3 regions of the Microbacterium cremeum genome follow, and region 1 is predicted to be linked to each of the others. Evidence: predicted binding sites of a transcription regulator. Region 1 holds the regulator's gene; each other region holds the start of a gene.
What was found. Region 1 encodes LexA, which represses DNA repair genes until DNA is damaged. Its sites were predicted from a motif close to TCGAACANNTGTTCGA; they were not measured.
Positions count from the first base shown of each region.

Region 2: IM778_RS04270 (HNH endonuclease signature motif containing protein) is a predicted target of LexA. The motif match lies at 2,880-2,895, and genes of this name have one in related genera.
Region 3: IM778_RS11215 (HNH endonuclease signature motif containing protein) is a predicted target of LexA. The motif match lies at 3,185-3,200, and genes of this name have one in related genera.

Region 1 is NZ_CP063812.1:2,341,004-2,346,792, reverse strand. Features, by position in the region: gene IM778_RS10710 (hypothetical protein) at 1-1,196, opposite strand, end outside; gene lexA (transcriptional repressor LexA) at 1,254-1,934, opposite strand; gene IM778_RS10700 (LysM peptidoglycan-binding domain-containing protein) at 2,198-2,590, shown strand; gene IM778_RS10695 (histidinol-phosphate transaminase) at 2,639-3,733, shown strand; gene hisB (imidazoleglycerol-phosphate dehydratase HisB) at 3,730-4,338, shown strand; gene hisH (imidazole glycerol phosphate synthase subunit HisH) at 4,335-5,015, shown strand; gene priA (bifunctional 1-(5-phosphoribosyl)-5-((5-phosphoribosylamino)methylideneamino)imidazole-4-carboxamide isomerase/phosphoribosylanthranilate isomerase PriA) at 5,082-5,789, shown strand, end outside.
Region 2 is NZ_CP063812.1:997,994-1,003,782, reverse strand. Features, by position in the region: gene IM778_RS04280 (M18 family aminopeptidase) at 1-82, opposite strand, end outside; gene IM778_RS04275 (aggregation-promoting factor C-terminal-like domain-containing protein) at 439-1,422, shown strand; gene IM778_RS04270 (HNH endonuclease signature motif containing protein) at 1,546-2,814, opposite strand; gene IM778_RS04265 (hypothetical protein) at 3,181-4,668, opposite strand; gene IM778_RS04260 (TetR/AcrR family transcriptional regulator) at 4,758-5,321, shown strand; gene IM778_RS04255 (helix-turn-helix transcriptional regulator) at 5,562-5,789, opposite strand, start outside.
Region 3 is NZ_CP063812.1:2,453,031-2,458,819, forward strand. Features, by position in the region: gene IM778_RS11195 (benzoate/H(+) symporter BenE family transporter) at 1-141, opposite strand, end outside; gene IM778_RS11200 (RNB domain-containing ribonuclease) at 282-1,706, shown strand; gene IM778_RS11205 (hypothetical protein) at 1,761-2,282, opposite strand; gene IM778_RS11210 (hypothetical protein) at 2,531-3,055, opposite strand; gene IM778_RS11215 (HNH endonuclease signature motif containing protein) at 3,229-4,809, shown strand; gene IM778_RS11220 (DUF6176 family protein) at 4,821-5,276, opposite strand; gene IM778_RS11225 (phosphotransferase) at 5,318-5,789, opposite strand, start outside.

The DNA.
Region 1 (5,789 bases):
ACGACGATCGTGCGGACGGCGATGCGGTACCGTGCGAGCCACGCTCCGAAGCGGCCGGTCGTGAAGCCGTGGTCCGCCAGCCGCGCGCGCAACGAGGCGTTCATCGAGCCCACGGCGCCGCGCGTCCGGACGGCCGGAGACCATCGCCCGGCGAACCAGCCGAGGACCGCGATCACCGCTCCCAGGAGCGCCACGATCGCCGCGGTCTGCTGCATCGCCCCGACGAGGCTCTCGTACACGACGCCGAGCGCCGCCGAAGACAGGCCGAGCTGCACGGCGGCCTGGCCGACGACCGGGTAGCCGATCGCGAACGCCAGGGCGAGGGCGCCGCCGCCCACCACGAAACCGATGCCGGTCCCGAGGACCGCCGTGCTGCGGCGCCGGGCGATGAGGATGCCGATGACGAACAGGGCGATGGCGATGACCGGGAGCCACCAGCCCAGGGTGGTGGCGAGCGCGTAAACGGTCCGCACCGTGACCAGGGTCTCGCCGGTGCCGATGATGACGACGCGGTCGACGGCCGGGATCAGCTGCGCGATCCCGACGCCGCGGTCGAGGAGGTTCTGCTTGACGCCGTCGACGATCGTGCCCAGCTGGATGCCGAGACCGTCGTCGGTGAGCACCACCACGCCGCCGCCGTCCGAGGTCGCGGCGGCCGTCAGCACCCGGTGCGCGGCACGCGTGGTGGTCGTCCAGGTGTCGGCGAACGCGTCGGATTCCACGACCCTCGTCACGGTCTGGGTGAGGAGGTTGCTGAGGCCCTCCGCGGCCGGCGCCTCCAGCAGCCGCAGGGCGTCGGTCGCGCGAGGCGGCAGGCCGAGCTGGGCGATCCCGTCGAAGACGTCGGCGGTGAGCGCGTCGAAGTCGACCTGGGCCTCGACGGCCTCGACCGTCTCGTCGATGAGCATCTGCTGCACGGCCGGATCGTCGGCGAGCGGCGCGAGCGTGGAGACGAAGGCCGCCTCGTCGACGAGTTCCAGCCGCGCCCACGCGGTGACGACGGCCAGCGGGACGAGGATCGTCGCGATGACGATGCACAGCGCCGACAGGAACGCCCGCCAGCGCGAGCCGCGGGGACCGCGAGCGGTGTCCGCGGCCGGGGGCGCCTCGGTGCGGAGGCGGGCGTTCTCCGCCTCGAGCTCGGCCAAGCGGGCGTAGAGGTCGGGGGAGTCGGCGTCGGGCGCTGCGGTGGTCATCTCACCCTTATATCGTGGTGCCGCTCACACGGCTACACGCGCATCGGATGAAATCCGTCAGACCGCCCGGAGCACGGCGACGACCTTGCCGAGCACGACCGCGTCGTCGCCGAGGATCGGCTCGAAGGCGGAGTTGCGCGGGAGCAGCCAGGTGTGGCCGTCGCGCTGGCGGAACGTCTTGACGGTCGCTTCGCCGTCGAGCATGGCCGCCACGATCTCGCCGTTGTCGGCCGTGGCCTGCGACCTGACCACGACCCAGTCGCCGTCGCAGATCGCAGCGTCGATCATCGAGTCGCCCGACACGCGCAGCATGAAGAGGTCGCCCTTGCCGACCAGCTGCCGGGGGAGCGGGAAGATCTCTTCGATCTGCTGATCGGCCGTGATGGGCACGCCGGCGGCGATGCGGCCCACGAGAGGCACGAGAGCGGCGTCGCCGACCGACGGCGCGCTGTCGGCCGGGCTCTCGGTGGCGGTGCCGGGCAGATCGATCAGCACCTCCATGGCGCGCGTCTTCCCCGCGTCGCGGCGCAGATATCCGCTCAGCTCCAGCTGATTCAGCTGGTGCGTCACGCTCGAGAGCGACTTGAGGCCGACGGCGTCGCCGATCTCGCGCATGCTCGGCGGATAGCCGTGACGGGCGATCGAGCGCTGGATCACTTCGAGGATCGCGAGCTGCTTGTCGCTCAGGCTCTTGCGCCGTCGTGTCTGGGGCTTCTCGCGCCCGGCCGCGTCGCTCATGTCCGGCTCCCGTCTCGCGCCCGTCGGTGGAGCGCGGTTTCTTCGAATGTCGGAGGCCCGTGGTGGGGTTCTCGTATCGAAACCGTATCCGCCTGTGACCCGCGAGGGGAACAACCTCGCCGCGTGTCGCGTTCGAGAGTCGCGATCCGGATTCCGGTATTGACATCCTACAGACTCGAAGATAGCTTCGGAAAAGAGGTTCGCACCTCCCCGCTCCCGGCCGAGCGGGGAGTGCGAATCTCCCGCCCCCAGAGGAGGACAGCATGACCGCGATCGGCGTCACCACGACCGTTCCCTCGCCCGCCGATGCCACGCGGGCCGTCGCCATCCGGGCGACGCGTCTGCGCCTGACCGTGCGCGGGCGTCGCGTCCTCGCGCTGGCCGCCGCTCTGCCGGCGATCATCGCCCTCGCGTTCGCGATCATCGGCGGCGGCGCGGCGCTCGCGTCGCGCGACGAGGGGGCGCCGGCGGGCACTTTCTCCACGATCACCGTGGCGCCCGGCGACTCGCTGTGGTCGATCGCCGAGGAGGTCGCGCCGTCGCACGACCCGCGCGACGTCGTCGACCGGCTGGTGCGGCTCAACGCGCTCGACAGCGCGGTGGTGTGGGCGGGGCAGCGCCTGTCGATCCCGTCGGAGTACGAGCCGACGCCGTGACGTCGCGCGACGTCACGGGTCGCCGGTGGTCGGTGCGGCGCCCGTAGCATGGGAGGGGTGAGTCCACGCCTCGAAGACCTTCCCTTGCGCGCCGATCTCCGCGGGCAGAAGCCGTACGGAGCCCCGCAGGCAGCGCTTCCCGTTGCGCTGAACGTCAACGAGAACACGCATCCCGTGCCGCAGGACGTCGCCGACGACATCGTGGATTCGATCGCCCGCGCCCTGCGCGACGTCAACCGCTACCCGGACCGCGAGTTCACTGCTCTACGCGAGGGATTCGCCGACTATCTCGGCCACGGGCTCGACCGCGACCGGATCTGGGCCGCGAACGGCTCCAACGAGGTGCTCCAGCACATCCTCCAGGCTTTCGCCGGGCCGGGGCGCACCGCGTTCGGCTTCGCCCCCACGTACTCGATGTACCCCCTGCTCGCGCGGGGCACCGGCGCCGAGTGGATCTCGGGCACCCGGGCGCCCGACTTCACGCTCGAGGCCGCGGACGCGGCGGCTCAGGTCGCCGACGCGGCGCCCGACGTGGTGTTCCTGTGCTCGCCCAACAACCCGACCGGCACTCCGCTCGGCCTCGATGTCGTCGAGGCCGTCTACGACGCCACCGACGGCGTGGTGGTGGTCGACGAGGCGTACTTCGAGTTCGCCCCGCACGACCAGGCCTCCGCTCTGACCCTGCTCGAGGGGCGCGAACGGCTCGTCGTGTCGCGCACGATGAGCAAGGCGTTCGCGTTCGCAGGGGCCCGTGTCGGCTACCTGGCTGCCGACCCCGTCCTCATCGACGCGCTCCGCCTGGTGCGGCTGCCGTACCACCTGAGCGCACTCACGCAGGCGGCCGCGAGTGCGGCGCTGCGCCACGCGCCGGTCATGCTGCGGATGGTGGACGAGATCGTCGTGCAGCGCCACCGCATCGCCGCCACGGTGGAGGCGCTCGGCTACACGGCGCACGACTCGTGGACGAACTTCGTGCTCTTCGGCGGCGTCGACGACCCGGCCGCGACGTGGCAGGGGCTCTACGACCGCGGCGTGCTCATCCGGGACGTCGGGATCCCGCACCACCTCCGGGTCACGGCGGGCACGGCGGACGAGACGACCGCATTCCTCGACGCGCTGGCCTCGGTAGGATCGGCCGCATGAGCGCTGAACCCCGTACGGCGTCGCTCCGGCGAGCGACGAGCGAGTCCACCGTCGAGCTCGAGCTCGACCTCGACGGCTCCGGGCGCAGCCGCATCGACACGACCGTGCCGTTCTTCGACCACCTGCTGACGGCGTTCGCGAAGCACTCGCTCACCGACCTCACCGTGCGGGCGTCGGGCGACACCGACATCGACGCGCACCACACCGTCGAAGACATCTCGATCGTGCTCGGCCAGGCGATCCGCGAAGCGCTCGGCGACAAGTCCGGCATCTCGAGGTACGGCGACGCGCTCGTCCCCCTCGACGAGGCGCTCGCCCAGGCCGTCGTCGACATCAGCGGGCGCCCGTACCTCGTCCACACCGGCGAGCCCGCCGGATTCGAGCACCACCTCATCGGCGGACACTTCACAGGTTCGCTCGTGCGCCACACATTCGAGGCGATCGCCTTCAACGCCGCGCTCACCGTCCACGTCCGCGTGCTGTCGGGCCGGGACCCGCACCACATCGCCGAGGCCGAATACAAGGCGTTCGCACGCGCCTTCCGCCAGGCGAAGGCGCTCGATCCGCTGGTCGAGGGCATCCCCAGCACGAAGGGTGCTCTGTGAGCGAGGCTCCCGAGCTTCGCGCAGTAGACGCGGCGAAGCCGCTCGTCGCGGTCCTCGACTACGGCTCGGGCAACGTCCACTCCGCCGTCAAGGCGCTCGCGGCGGCCGGTGCCGACGCCCGCCTGACGTCCGATCGCGGTCTCGTGCTGGAGGCTGACGGGCTCGTGGTGCCGGGGGTCGGCGCCTTCCGCGCCGTCGCCGAGGCGCTCCGCGCCAGCCGCGGGGATGAGCTCATCGAGCGCCGCCTCGCCGGCGGCCGGCCCGTCCTCGGCATCTGCGTCGGCATGCAGGTGCTCTTCGAGCGCGGCGTGGAGCGCGGCGTCGACACCGAGGGCATGGGCGAGTGGCCCGGGATCGTCACCGAGCTCGACGCGCCCGTCCTCCCGCACATGGGGTGGAACACGGTGGAGCCCGGGGCGGGGTCGAGGCTGTTCCGTGGCATCGAGCACGAGCGGTTCTACTTCGTCCACTCGTTCGGCGTGCAGAAGTGGCTGCTCGATGTGCAGCCGCCGTTCCCGCAGCCGACCCTCACGTGGTGCACCTACGGAGCCCCGTTCCTCGCCGCGGTCGAGAACGGGCCGCTGTCGGCTACGCAGTTCCACCCCGAGAAATCGGGGGATGCCGGCATCCGGCTGCTCGCGAATTGGATCGAAGGGCTCAGCGGGGCTACCCTCTGAGATCGTGCCGTCCGCCGAGTGCGCTCCGCGGAACCTCCCGCACAGTTCTCAAACAGCCAGGGAGCCATGAACGATTTCGCCTCCACACCCAAGCTCGTCCTTCTTCCCGCGGTCGATGTCGCGGACGGCAAGGCGGTGCGCCTGACCCAGGGAGAGGCGGGCACCGAGACCAGTTACGGCGACCCCGTCGACGCGGCGCTCGATTTCGCGCGCCAGGGGGCGCAGTGGATCCACCTGGTCGACCTCGATGCGGCGTTCGGCCGCGGGAACAACGCCGCCGTGATGCGCAAGGTGATCAAGCAGGTCCGCGGCGTGCAGGTGGAGCTGTCGGGCGGCATCCGCGACGATCGCACGCTCGAGGCGGCGCTCGAGAGCGGGGCCTCGCGCATCAACCTCGGCACCGCGGCGCTCGAGAACCCGGAATGGGCCGCCGACGTGATCGGGCGCTACGGCGACGTGATCGCCGTCGGACTCGATGTGCGCGGCACGACGCTGGCCGCCCGTGGCTGGACGCGCGAGGGCGGCGACCTGTGGACGGTTCTCGCCCGCCTCGAGGAGGCGGGCTGCAGCCGCTACGTCGTCACGGACGTCACGAAGGACGGCACGCTCCGGGGTCCGAACCTCGAGCTGCTGCGCGAGCTGACCTCCCGTACTCCCAAGCCGGTCGTGGCGTCCGGCGGTGTGTCGAGTCTCGACGACATCGTGGCGCTGCGCGATCTCGTGCCGCTGGGCGTCGAGGGAGCGATCGTGGGCAAGGCGCTGTACGCCGGCGCC
Region 2 (5,789 bases), 1.3 Mb from region 1:
ACGCTGCGAGGTCGTCCGCGTGCGCACGCGCGACCGTGGTCGTGACATCGGCGGATGCTGCGGATACGGGCGCTTCGGGCACGGTCGAGTCTCCTCGGGCAGGGGTAGGCGGTGCTTCGATCGTAGTTCGCGGCGCTACGCGCTCCGGAGCACCTTCGCCATGGGCCTCCCCTTCGCGAGCTCGGCCCTCGTGCGCCCGTCGCCCTCCATCTTGGTGACAGCGCAACGCGCGGCGGTGGCACCCGATTCCGGGCATCGGCACGCCCGTGATCTGGCCTTTTCGCTCGACGTCCGGCACAGGTCGCATGCATGTAACGTTCAGGTAACGCACCGGAACCGTCCAGACAGGGCGGACAGACTCGGGGACTTGTGCCCGCCCGAACGGGCACAGCGCGCCGCACGACGGCGCTTCGTCGATACGGAACCCGGTCTTTCTTCATGCGTCACCAGTCGTCCTTCCTGCCTTCTCGCCGCACCCTCCGCCGGGCCGAGCGCCGCCTCCGCCGCCGCCCGGTCCTCATCGCCTCGACGCTCGCCGTCGGCCTCCTGGCTGCGGCGACCTTCACCACGGCGGCGCCGACGGCGCGGGCCGAGGCATCCGGCACCTCCGGCATCCCGCTGACGGGGTTCGCGCTCGCGTCGTACACGACGCCCGTGCCGACGGCGGCGGACCGCGCCGAGGTCGCCACGGACGCTCCGGTCACCGCTGACGACGCGCGCACGGCGGCGGATGCCGCGATCAGCGCCGCACAGACCGTCGCAGCCGACATCGCAGCGTCGGGCCTCGACATCGGGGCTCCCGTCACCACGGTCGACACGTCGGCTCTCGAAGCCGCCGTGCACCGGCTCGACCGCGCCGAGAGCCTGCCCGACGCCTACGTCGCGGACTACACCGACGCCGTGACGACCGAGACCGCCGCGGTCAGCGAGCAGGTCAACGGGCTGCGCGGCAAGCTCGACGCCGCGATCGCCCTGAAGGCGCAGCAGGAAGCCGAAGAGAAGGCCCGCCGCGAGGCCGAAGCGGCAGCGGCTGCCGCGGCTGCCGCGAAGAAGGCGAGCTCGGGGCCGGCCGCGCCGAACCCGGTGTACGCCTCGGGCGGTGCGGTGGGCGGCACGAGCCCTGCCGACGCGCAGGCGACGGCGCGCGCCATGATCGGCAACTACGGCTGGGGCGACGACCAGTTCGCATGCCTCGTGTCGCTGTGGAGCAAGGAGTCGGGCTGGCGCTATGACGCGTACAACTCCTCCAGCGGTGCGTACGGCATCCCCCAGGCGCTCCCCGGCAGCAAGATGTCGACGGCCGGCGCCGACTGGCAGACCAACCCCGCGACGCAGATCGCGTGGGGCCTGGGCTACATCTCGGGTCGCTATGGCACGCCGTGCGGGGCGTGGGGTCACTCGCAGTCGACGGGCTGGTACTGATCTTCCCGAGCGCGGTTCCCTCGGACGGACCGCGGACAGACCGCGGACGGACCGCGGACGGACCACGCTGACCGCACCGACCCAACCGCGCTGATCGCGCGCCAGGAACCGGCGTGTCCTGCGTCAGAAGGGCGCGTCGCTGTCTGACGACGGCCGGAACACCGGCACCCGTCGCTCCGGATGCACCACGTATCGTCTGCCTGCGGGGGACGCCCACTCGAGAGCGCCCCCGCCGCCGGGCACTTGTCTCACCTGCCACCCGCCGTGGTGTTTCACCCGGTGGTGGCCTCGGCAGATCGGTGCGAGGTTGTCGAGCGATGTCGTTCCGCCGTCCTCCCACGCGATCGTGTGATCGATCTCGCACCGCGACGCCGGCATGCCGCAACCCGGACCCATGCACCGGTCCGCACGCCACCTGACGATGCGTCGGAGCGACGCCGGGGGCCGGTAGTGGTCGCGGCCGACAGAGAGCACGGCCCCGGTCTCGGGGTGGGTGAGGACCCGCGTCCATCCTTCCGCGCCGCCGCACAGCTCACGCGCCCGCTCGAGCGGAATCGGCCCGATGCCTTCGACCACGGCCGGCTCCATTCCGGCGGACGCCCGCTCGACGTCGTCCTCGGCGAGCAGGGCGAGCGCCGGCACCGTGACGACCACTTCAGCACGGATGCCGCGCGCCTCAGCCGGGTGGAGGTCGGTGCGTCCTTCGATCAGAAGGTCGCACATCACGTCGGCGCGTGCCTGGTCGAGCGTGCGCGCCTCGCCGTCTTGCGCCACGATCGCCTTCGCCATGGCGGTGGCCCGGCCCTCGATGGCCCGCGCCTCGACCGCCGGAATGTAGAGGTACAGCCACGCCATCGCATCGTCGACGTGCTCGACCACCGACCGCCGCGTCGCGAGTGCTGTCTCGTGACGCTCGGCGACCGTCACCGCGCGCGCGGTGTCGATGAGCCTCCGCATCGAGCGCCGGAACGTCCCGACCTGCTGTGTCTCGGCCAGTTCGAGCGCGCGCGACAGCAGCTCGTCGCGCAACTCGGGCTCCACTTCGTCGAGGCCGCTCACGAGGATGTCGGCGTGTCGCTCGGTCATCGCGGCGCGCCCCAGGGACGCCAGGACAACTGGATAGCGGTGCACCAGCGCCTCGGCCCGGCGGATCAGCTCTCCGGCCGCGTGCTCGGTGATCCGCAACGCGGCTGCCAGCTCGAGCCGGACCCCTCGCTCGATCACGTCGGTCAGCTCACGGCCATGCCGTACGGCATCCTCCAGCGCCTGCCGCCGCATCGCATCGACGCGCGCCAGCCGCTGCGCCGCGAAGATCGACATCATGTCGGCCACCTCGACCACGAGGTCCAGCGCATCGGGCACCGGGATCTCGGGAACGGGATCTATCGACATGGGTCCAGAGTACGGCGGGTCTCCGACATTCATTCGAAGCTGCTCTCCGCTCAGGAGGGACCATGTCGAACGTTTCATCGACGCACAGCCGGCCCAGCACTGCTCCGCGTGATCGAGCTCGCGGGCACCGGTCCGGAAGGCGATGGTCCCGGCGGGTAGCCCTCCCACCGGGACCATCTCGCGATCACGGGAGTCTGTACGGCGACCCGACCGCCGATGCTCTACCGCTTCGCGTGTTGTGTTTCTTCCTGCCCTTTCAGAGTACGAAGCGTCACGGATTCCTGCTGACCCTTGACTTTTGGCGACTGCAAATGCTACCTCGATGACCTCGACCCGAGAGCGCCACCAGCGAGCGCATCTCGCCGATCAGCGAATGGTCAGCACAACGGTGGCGTGGGGCTCGAGACGCAACACCCCTCCGCTCCACTCGATCGGCTCGATGCCCGACGTCCCGACGTGCACCTGCTCACCGGCACCCGCTGCGCTGATGCTCGACAGGTCGACGTCGATGAACTCGTCCCACTTGTTGATCAGGAGTAGGGACTTCTCGGCATCGCGTCCGATGATCGCTTGCGCGTGCACTCGCATGTCGGGAAATCCCGGGTCGCCCGCGGAGGTCGCGACCAGCGAATCTCCTCGCGCGAAGTGACTCAGCAGGAGTTGCGTCACGTGATAGCGGGCGTTGGGCTCGCCAGTCTCCCAGTCGATCAGCGACGTACCGGGGATCATGCCGGGGTAGTCCATGAACTCCGCGACGCCGAAGAGATCGATCCCGAGCGGGAGCAGGCGAGCCCAGAGGTAAGCGTGCAAGGACCCGCTGAGGGTCCAGTAGAAATCCGGGATCTGCGGCGCTGGGTTCATGACGTCGGCCGGGTAGGTGCCGATCTCGTTGAGGAAGGTCTTCGCGTCAGGAGCGAGCCGCTGAGCGATCGAGCGGATGTATGCGACGTTCTCGACGAAGGCATCCGCCTGCGCGAAGAATGTGCTGCGCCACGTGAGCGGGTCTGCGTTGCCCTCGGTGCCGAACGGGTTGACGATCTCGGGCGAGGCGTAGAAGTGGTACGAGAAGGCGTCCACCCCGACACCGGGCTTGTGATTCGCCGCGTCGAGGAAGTGCCAGAAGTACTCCGGATCGTGGTGCACGTGACTGAGCGATAGTCCCACGAACTTCATGTCCGGATCGAGCGGCTGCAGGCGCTCCACGACCGCGTCGTACAGCCGTGTGTACACCTCGGGCGACATGCGACGATTGAGGTCGGGCTCGCAGAGCACCTCCCAGTATGCGAAGCGATAGTCGTGTCCCGACTCGTGCCACTGTCCGATCTCGTCGGTGAACCCGCCGGCGATGTACCAGCTGGCGACGCGGAAGAAGTAGTCGGCGACCTCCGCGAGCGACTCGTCACGGAAGTCCGCTCCCTGCTCGTACTCCCAGTGGATCTCATCGACGTCGTGTGACAGATGCACCTGATCCGCGTTCGTGAACATCCAGTGTGGGATGGTGGCGAAGTTCGCAACGATAGGCCGACCCTCCGCGGCCGCGACGAAGTCCTCCACGAACGGATCAAGCTTCGAGAAGTCCCACGAGGTCGTCCCTTCGGTCGGGGCCTCGAGTGCGGGGACCGAGAGGACCGGGTGCGAGAACCAGGGCAAGAACCTCGCATAGTCGACCTTCAAGTCGCGCAGCGCCGAGAACGCACGGTCGTGAATCGGCGACTCTCGTCGCAGCGGAGGCGCCGCCCAGAGATGCGTCGTCAAGGTGGTGCGGTTGGTGCCCGCCACTTCGCCCCAATCCACGCTGATGGGAACGGCGCGAACGTGGCTCGCGGGGGCGAGCAAAGACTGGTCCTGACCCATGAGCTATCTCTCCTTGCATAGGTGGATGTGTACGTACGTATTGTACATACGTACAGTACAAACGTATGAACATCCGGTAGACTCCCAGCATGGGACAGCGAGAAGACCTTCTCGAGGGCGCCAAGCAGTGCCTTGCGCGGCTCGGCTACGCCCACACGACAGCTCGCGACATCGTTGCGGTCACCGGGGCGAACCTTGCCTCGATCGGCTATCACTTCGGTTCGAAGGACGCCCTCCTGAACGCCGCGGTCATCGAAACCTTCGAGGAGTGGGGCGATGCGATCGCCCGTGCCGTCACGACTGACCTCCACGGCGGCCCCAGAGCGCGCCTGGAGCGATTCCTGGACGGACTTCTCACGGCGGCGCCCGAGCATCGCCACGTGCTCGTGGCGAGTGTGCAGGCCTACGCGCAAGCCGAGTTCTCCCCCGGCGTGCGAGAGCAGCTGGTGAGGATCTACGCGGACAGTCGCCGTGATCTGACAGCGCTCGTCCTCGCAGTAGACCCCGATGAGGTGTCACAAGATGACGCGCGCACCATCGGGTCGCTGGCACTCGCGATCATCAACGGCGTCATGCTCCAATGGATGCTGGAGCCTTCGTCGACGCCGTCATCTGAGGAGCTCGCACGCGCGATCCGAGCGCTCGCGGACTGATTGGCCGGGCAGGCGGATCTTCTCTTCGGCCTCGCTGCGCGGCTCAGGCGTCAGTCGCGCTCGTCGGCGGCGCGGTGGGGATGGTTCAGGCTCGCGGATCCTCGAGATTCGCCATTGCGTCCACGAGGGTCGAGTGGATGTATTCGAGCTCCGGGCTGGAGAACGACTCCCACACTCGTCGGCGCCGGAGTCGTCGGACGCGTCATCCTCTCCGCCCCGAGCCGAGCCGAGCCGATGCGGTCATATCCGGTCCGCAGAGCCGGAGAACTGCTGCACGCCGAGCACACCGAGCAGACGGATCCTCTCCTCGGCCTCGCTGCGAGGCTCGGGCGTCAGCACCAGAAGCGCCTGCGACCGGTCGTCGGTGAAGAGCACCTGGCAGTCGACCTCGATCGCGCCGACCTCGGGGTGGATCAGCACCTTGTGGTCGGCGAAGCGCTGCGCGACCTCCTGCCGCTCCCACAGCTC
Region 3 (5,789 bases), 110 kb from region 1:
GACGGCGTCGAGGCCGGTCAGCACGACGGCGAACGAGCTCGTGACGCCGACGAGTGCCGTGATGACACCGGCCACGACAGGACGCGACAGCGGCGTGCGCGGATCGGAGGCGGCGTCTGCGGGAGGGGCGGGCTCGGTCATGAGATTCCCGACCGTAGCGGATCGCGCGCCGCGCGCGCCTGCGCCAACCGCGATCGGGTGGCTCGCCGCTGCGCTGGGGCGGGGGTCCGCCCGCCGGGGACCGCCGCGTCGTGCGGGAGCGCGCTGGATAGGCTCGACCCATGCGCCGCACCGCACGACTGTCGCCGTCGGCGAACCAGACGGAGCTCGCCGCGGCTCTGGCGGACCTGCGGGAGTCGCTCGGCATCCCGACCGGCTTTCCCGCCGATGTCGATGCCGAGGCCCGGCGTGCGGCCGGCGCCCCAGGGGGCGATCTGCCCGATCTCACCGACGTCGAGTTCCTCACGGTCGACCCGCCCGGATCCACCGACCTCGACCAGGCCATGCACCTCACCGCGACCGCCGACGGCTTCCTGGTCCGCTACGCGATCGCCGACGTGCCGTTCTTCGTCGCTCCCGGCGGCCCGCTCGACGCCGAGACGCGGCGGCGGGGCCAGACGCTCTACGCCCCCGACGGGCGTGTGCCGTTGCATCCGCCCGTCATCTCGGAGGATGCGGGTTCGCTGCTGCCCGAGCGCGTGCGCCGCGCGTTCGTGTGGGAGTTCGCGCTCGATACCGACGGCGCGCTGCGTCACACCGACCTCACACGTGCGCTGATCCGGTCGCGGCGCGCGTGGAGCTACGCCGAGGCGCAGCAGGCGCTCCGCGACGGAACGGCACCCGAGAGCCTCGCACCGCTGCCCGCCATCGGACGAGCGCTCCTCGCACAGGAGGCTGCGCGCGGCGGCGCATCACTCAACGTCCCCGACCAGGAGGTCGTGCTCACCGAGCACGGGTACGGGCTGGAACGACGGATGCCCCTCCCCGTCGAGGACTGGAACGCGCAGCTCTCGCTGCTCACCGGCATGGCGGCCGCGCGCATCATGCTCGACGGCGGGATCGGCATCCTCCGCACGATGCCCCCTGCAGAAGCCGAGGCGGTCGCCGCCTTCCGGCATCAGACGCAGCTGCTCGGCCTGCCCTGGACGGAGGGCGTCGAGTACGGCGAGTACCTGCGCACGCTGGACCGCGACGCCCCCGCCGCGCTCGCCGTGCTCGAGGCCGCCGCGGCGCTGTTCCGCGGCGCCGGGTACGAGGCATTCGACGACGAGCCGCCGGCGCAGCCGCTGCAGGCCGCACTCGGCGCGCCATACGCGCACGTGACCGCTCCCCTGCGACGGCTCGTCGACCGCTGGGGTCTGCTCATCTGCGCGGCTCTGACCGACGGCGACGACGTGCCGGGCTGGGTGCGATCCTCCCTCGACGAGCTGCCGCGGGCCATGGCGACGAGCTCCGGGCTCGCGGGGCGACTGAACTCCGGCGCGATCGACCGCATCGAGGCGGCCGTGCTCGCCGATCGCGTCGGTCAGGAGTTCGACGCCGTCGTGCTCGCGCAGAACCCATCGCACACGCGCATCCAGCTCACGGACCATGCGGTCGAGGCATCCGTCGACGGCGTCTTCGGCGAGCCCGGCCGCGACGTGCGCGTGCGGCTCCTCGCGACGAGCATCCGCACGGGCACGCTCGCGTTCGAACCCGTCGGCTGACGTCCTGATCCCCTCGCGGAGGCGCATGCACGGCGGTCTCGCGGCTGCGGTGCGTCAGCAGCCGGGGCCGGAGGGGTGCTCGACGCAGGTGCGGTCCACGAGCGCGGTGCGCACCTCGACCACACGCACGGGGTAGTCCGCGGAGCGCGCCGTGACGACGCCTTCGACCGGGCGCCACCCGGTGCCGAAGTCGACCGCGGCTGCGTGTTCGATCGTCACCCCGGTCGCGTAGGTGCCGCGCTCGGCGTAGACGTGGCTCGTGCTCGTGGGAGTGAACTGCGCGAGACCGGATGCCTCCCACGACGTCCCCCCGGACGCCGCACGCAGCGTCGACCCATCGCCGTAGCTGAAGACGAACGCGATCGGAGTGAACCGCACGGTCACCGGGTAGCCGAGCAGAGTCCCGGTGAGCTGCTGTTCTGAGGCGGTGGCGACGAAGTTCGCGGGCATGCCGACCACTCCGAAACCGGCCGGTTCCCCACCGAGGGCGGGGGTGGCGGGGCGGAACGACACCAGATCGGCCAGCGTCACCACCGGGAACCCCGGATCGACGGGCTCCGCCGGCAGATCAGGCATGAGACACGACCCGGTCCCTGAGTCACACTGTCGTCCCGGATCGGGCCGGCTCCAGATCTGCGGTTCGCGTGTGTCGCCCGGCTGAGGTCCATTCCCCTGGCTCGCGCCAGGATCAGTGCGGCCACTCGCCAAGTGAACCTCGTCGCCAGTGTTCAGAATCTCCGGACAGCCAGTTGTCTGTGCCTGAACCGCGCCACAATCCGGGCCATTCTGAATCGGGCCGGCGAGCACCAATGCGAGCAGGAGCGTCAGCACTCGCCAATCTCCGCTACTTCGCTGCGTTCGATGGTGAGTGACTCGCCCGCAGGCACCAGGTATACGTGGAGGAGCGTCAGATCCGCACGCTCGGGGGACGTGACATCCTCCCCCTCACGGTCGAGCACCCGAACCTCTGCGGCGTTGATACACACCCTGAGTTCCACTTCGCCGGTTCTCGGTTGGGCCGCAAGGTGGTCGACGCGGTCCACTACGCCGTCGCCGACAGGCCGCAAGCCAGCCGCGTCGAGGTCACGTTGAGCCGCGAGTTCACTCTCAAAGGCACTTCCAGAAAGAAACGCCAACGGGTCAGGTTCGGACTGCGGGTCAGTACGCCGCGCGTTCACCGCGTCGATGTACGCCCGATAGGTTTCCTCCGCGGCGGCGAAGGCCTCTTCCTCACTCGAGAACACGGCCGTCGGCGTGGGCGTGGGCTCCGGCGTCGAGCCGAAGCACCCGGCCAGCGCGATGATCGAAACCGCCACCAAGGCGGCCGCCCCCGTCGCTCGCAGAATCACCCGACCACCGTAACCGGCCCAGGCGAGCCGGCCTGCGAGTTCTCCACAGCCCCCTCCGGCGACGCACCGATAGTCGTCCGATCATGGCGACTGTTATCGAGCTGTTACATGATTCGGATCAAGACAGACTCGAACACTACTTCGAGTGTCGGTGGTCGTTGAGAGCATGAAGTATGACGTTCTTCTCCGAGATGCAGGCGGCGCTGGATGCGCTGCGCGCGGCACTCGGGGACGATGTCGACGGCGTCGATGTGCCGTCAGCGGTGCGCGGCCTCGCCGATGACGGAGTGGTCTCGGTGATCGAGCACGCGACCGCTCTGGTGCGCGGCGCCGAGTCGGTGCGGATCGCGGCGTCGGGCACGGTGGCCGAACGCTCCACTCGTGACGCGGGCCACGATGGTCTGGCGCAGAAGCGTGGTCATCGGTCGCCGGTGTCGCTGATCCAGGACCTCACCGGAACCACCCGCGCGGATGCGGTCAAGCAGGTGCGGCTCGGTGAGGCGCTCGCGGCGGGAATGCTGCCCGCCGCGGAGGACTCCCCCGCGACCGAAGCGGACGCGGGAACAGGTTCTGACACGGATGCCGCCGAACCGGCCGGCGTGCCGTCGCGGCCCTGGCACGCCGTACTCGGCGACGCCCTGATGACGGGTGCTCTCACGTCGGCGCAGCACGACGCGATCCTTCGCGGGCTCGGCGAACCACCCGTCCCCGCAGCCGCCGCCGAGGCGGACTCGGCAGCCGAAGACGAGCCTGCCGTGTCCGCTGCCGACGACACCGCGTCCGAGGCTGCAGGGGTGCGGGCGGCGTGGGAGACCGCGGCGGTGCAGTTGATCGGTGAGGCGGGGGTGCGCACCGTGGAGGAGCTCGCGTCCGCGGCGCGCGCGATCCGTGACCTGCTCGACCCGACCGGCGCGCAGCAACGGTTCGAGCAACGGTTCGAAGCACGCTCGTTCCGCCGGTGGACCGATCGCGACGGCATCCGCCACGGCAGCTTCACCTTCGACGACGAAGGCGGCGCCTGGATCGAAGCGATCATCGACACCGCCCTGCGCCCCCGCCGCGGCGGACCACGCTTCGTCGACCCGGACGAGAAAGCCCGCGCCGAGCAACTCACCACCGACCCCCGCAGCAACGACCAACTCGCCTACGACCTGCTCCTGGACGTGCTACGCGCCGGCGCGCTCGCCGACACCGACACCGTGTTCGGGACACGACAAGCAGGAATCCGCATCGTCACCACCACCGCCGCGCTCGACGACGCCACCACCGGCCGGGCGGCGGTCGCGCTCCTCGAAGACACCGACACCACCCTCCCCGGCTGGCTGGTCGCCCGGCACACCTGCGACACCACCACCCGCACCATCACCCTCGACCCCGACGGGAACCCCCTCGACCTCGGCCGCGAAGCCCGCCTGTTCACCCCGAAACAACGCCTCACCCTCGCCATCCGCGACGGCGGATGCCGCTGGACCGACTGCGACCGACCCGCCAGCTACTGCGAAGCCCACCACATCGACCCCTACAGCGAAGGCGGCCGCACCGACATCGACCGCGGCATCCTGCTCTGCCGCTGGCACCACACCCAACTCCACCACGGCGGCTGGCGCATCACCCGCACCCACAAAGAAGACTTCCACCTCCACCCACCCCAGGGACACCGCAGCCAGCCCACCGCCCTGCCCGCCCGACTCACCCGCCGCTACGCCTTCGGCGACCTCCAACCCCCACCCCGAAGATTCCACCCCGCCGCCTGATCGCCCGTCGACTACTCGCCGCGTCCCGTCGCGCCCCACTGCTCCATCGCGGCACGCAGGTGCGACGGAGTGAGCATGAACAGCGGCTCGATCTCCTCCCACCCGGGTTCTTTGACGCGGCGACTGAATGCCGCATGCTCGGCGTCCACCGGGTTCGACTCGTCCAGCCCGCCCCCGCCCTCACCCATGAGCGCGAAATGGTAGATCCACAACGAACCGTCGGCCTCGCGATGCCGGAACGTCGCCTCGAACACCGCCCGCTCGGCAGGGAGCGTCTCGAGGCATTCGTCGTAGCGCGCCGTCAGCGTCGCCATCCACTCCTCGAGCTCGCCCTCCATGCCGTCAGCCACCCGTGCCCGGCTCAGCTCCAGCCGCAACCCCGGCGGAACCGTCGTCGGCATCGCGAACCCCGCGAAGTCACGAGGAACCGGCCGGAAGGGAATCCTCGGCACCGCGTCATCGGTCATGATCAGAACCCTCTCACTCCGAACGACCGCCGTCCCCGCCGTCAGCCGTCGAGGCCGTCGAGGCCGTCGAAGTCCGCCAGCGCCTCCGCGATCATCCGATGACCCTGCGCCTCGAACGGCGCGTCGCCCACCTGATACGCCCACGCGGCGGTGCCGATCGCCTCGCGAAGACGCACGAGGAGCCATTCCGACGGATGCCGCGGATCGCAGCCGTAGCCGTCGAGGAAGGCGTCTTCACACGCCGGCGCGGCTCGCCACTCCTGCGCCGCGAGGCGCGCGAAGTCGGTCACTGCGGGCCGGAACGCGAAACGCCCGAAGTCGATCACCCGCACCTCCCCCCGCTCGACCAGCCAGTTGCGGGGCTGCCAGTCCCCGTGCGTCGGCACGAGCGGCGCACCCACCGGCGGCAGCGACGCGAGAGCGAACCGCAACCTCGCCTCGACGTCGGGCGCGATCGCGTGGGCCGAGTCGAGCCAGGCCATCGCGCGGCGCGTGGCCGCGGCATCCGTCCCC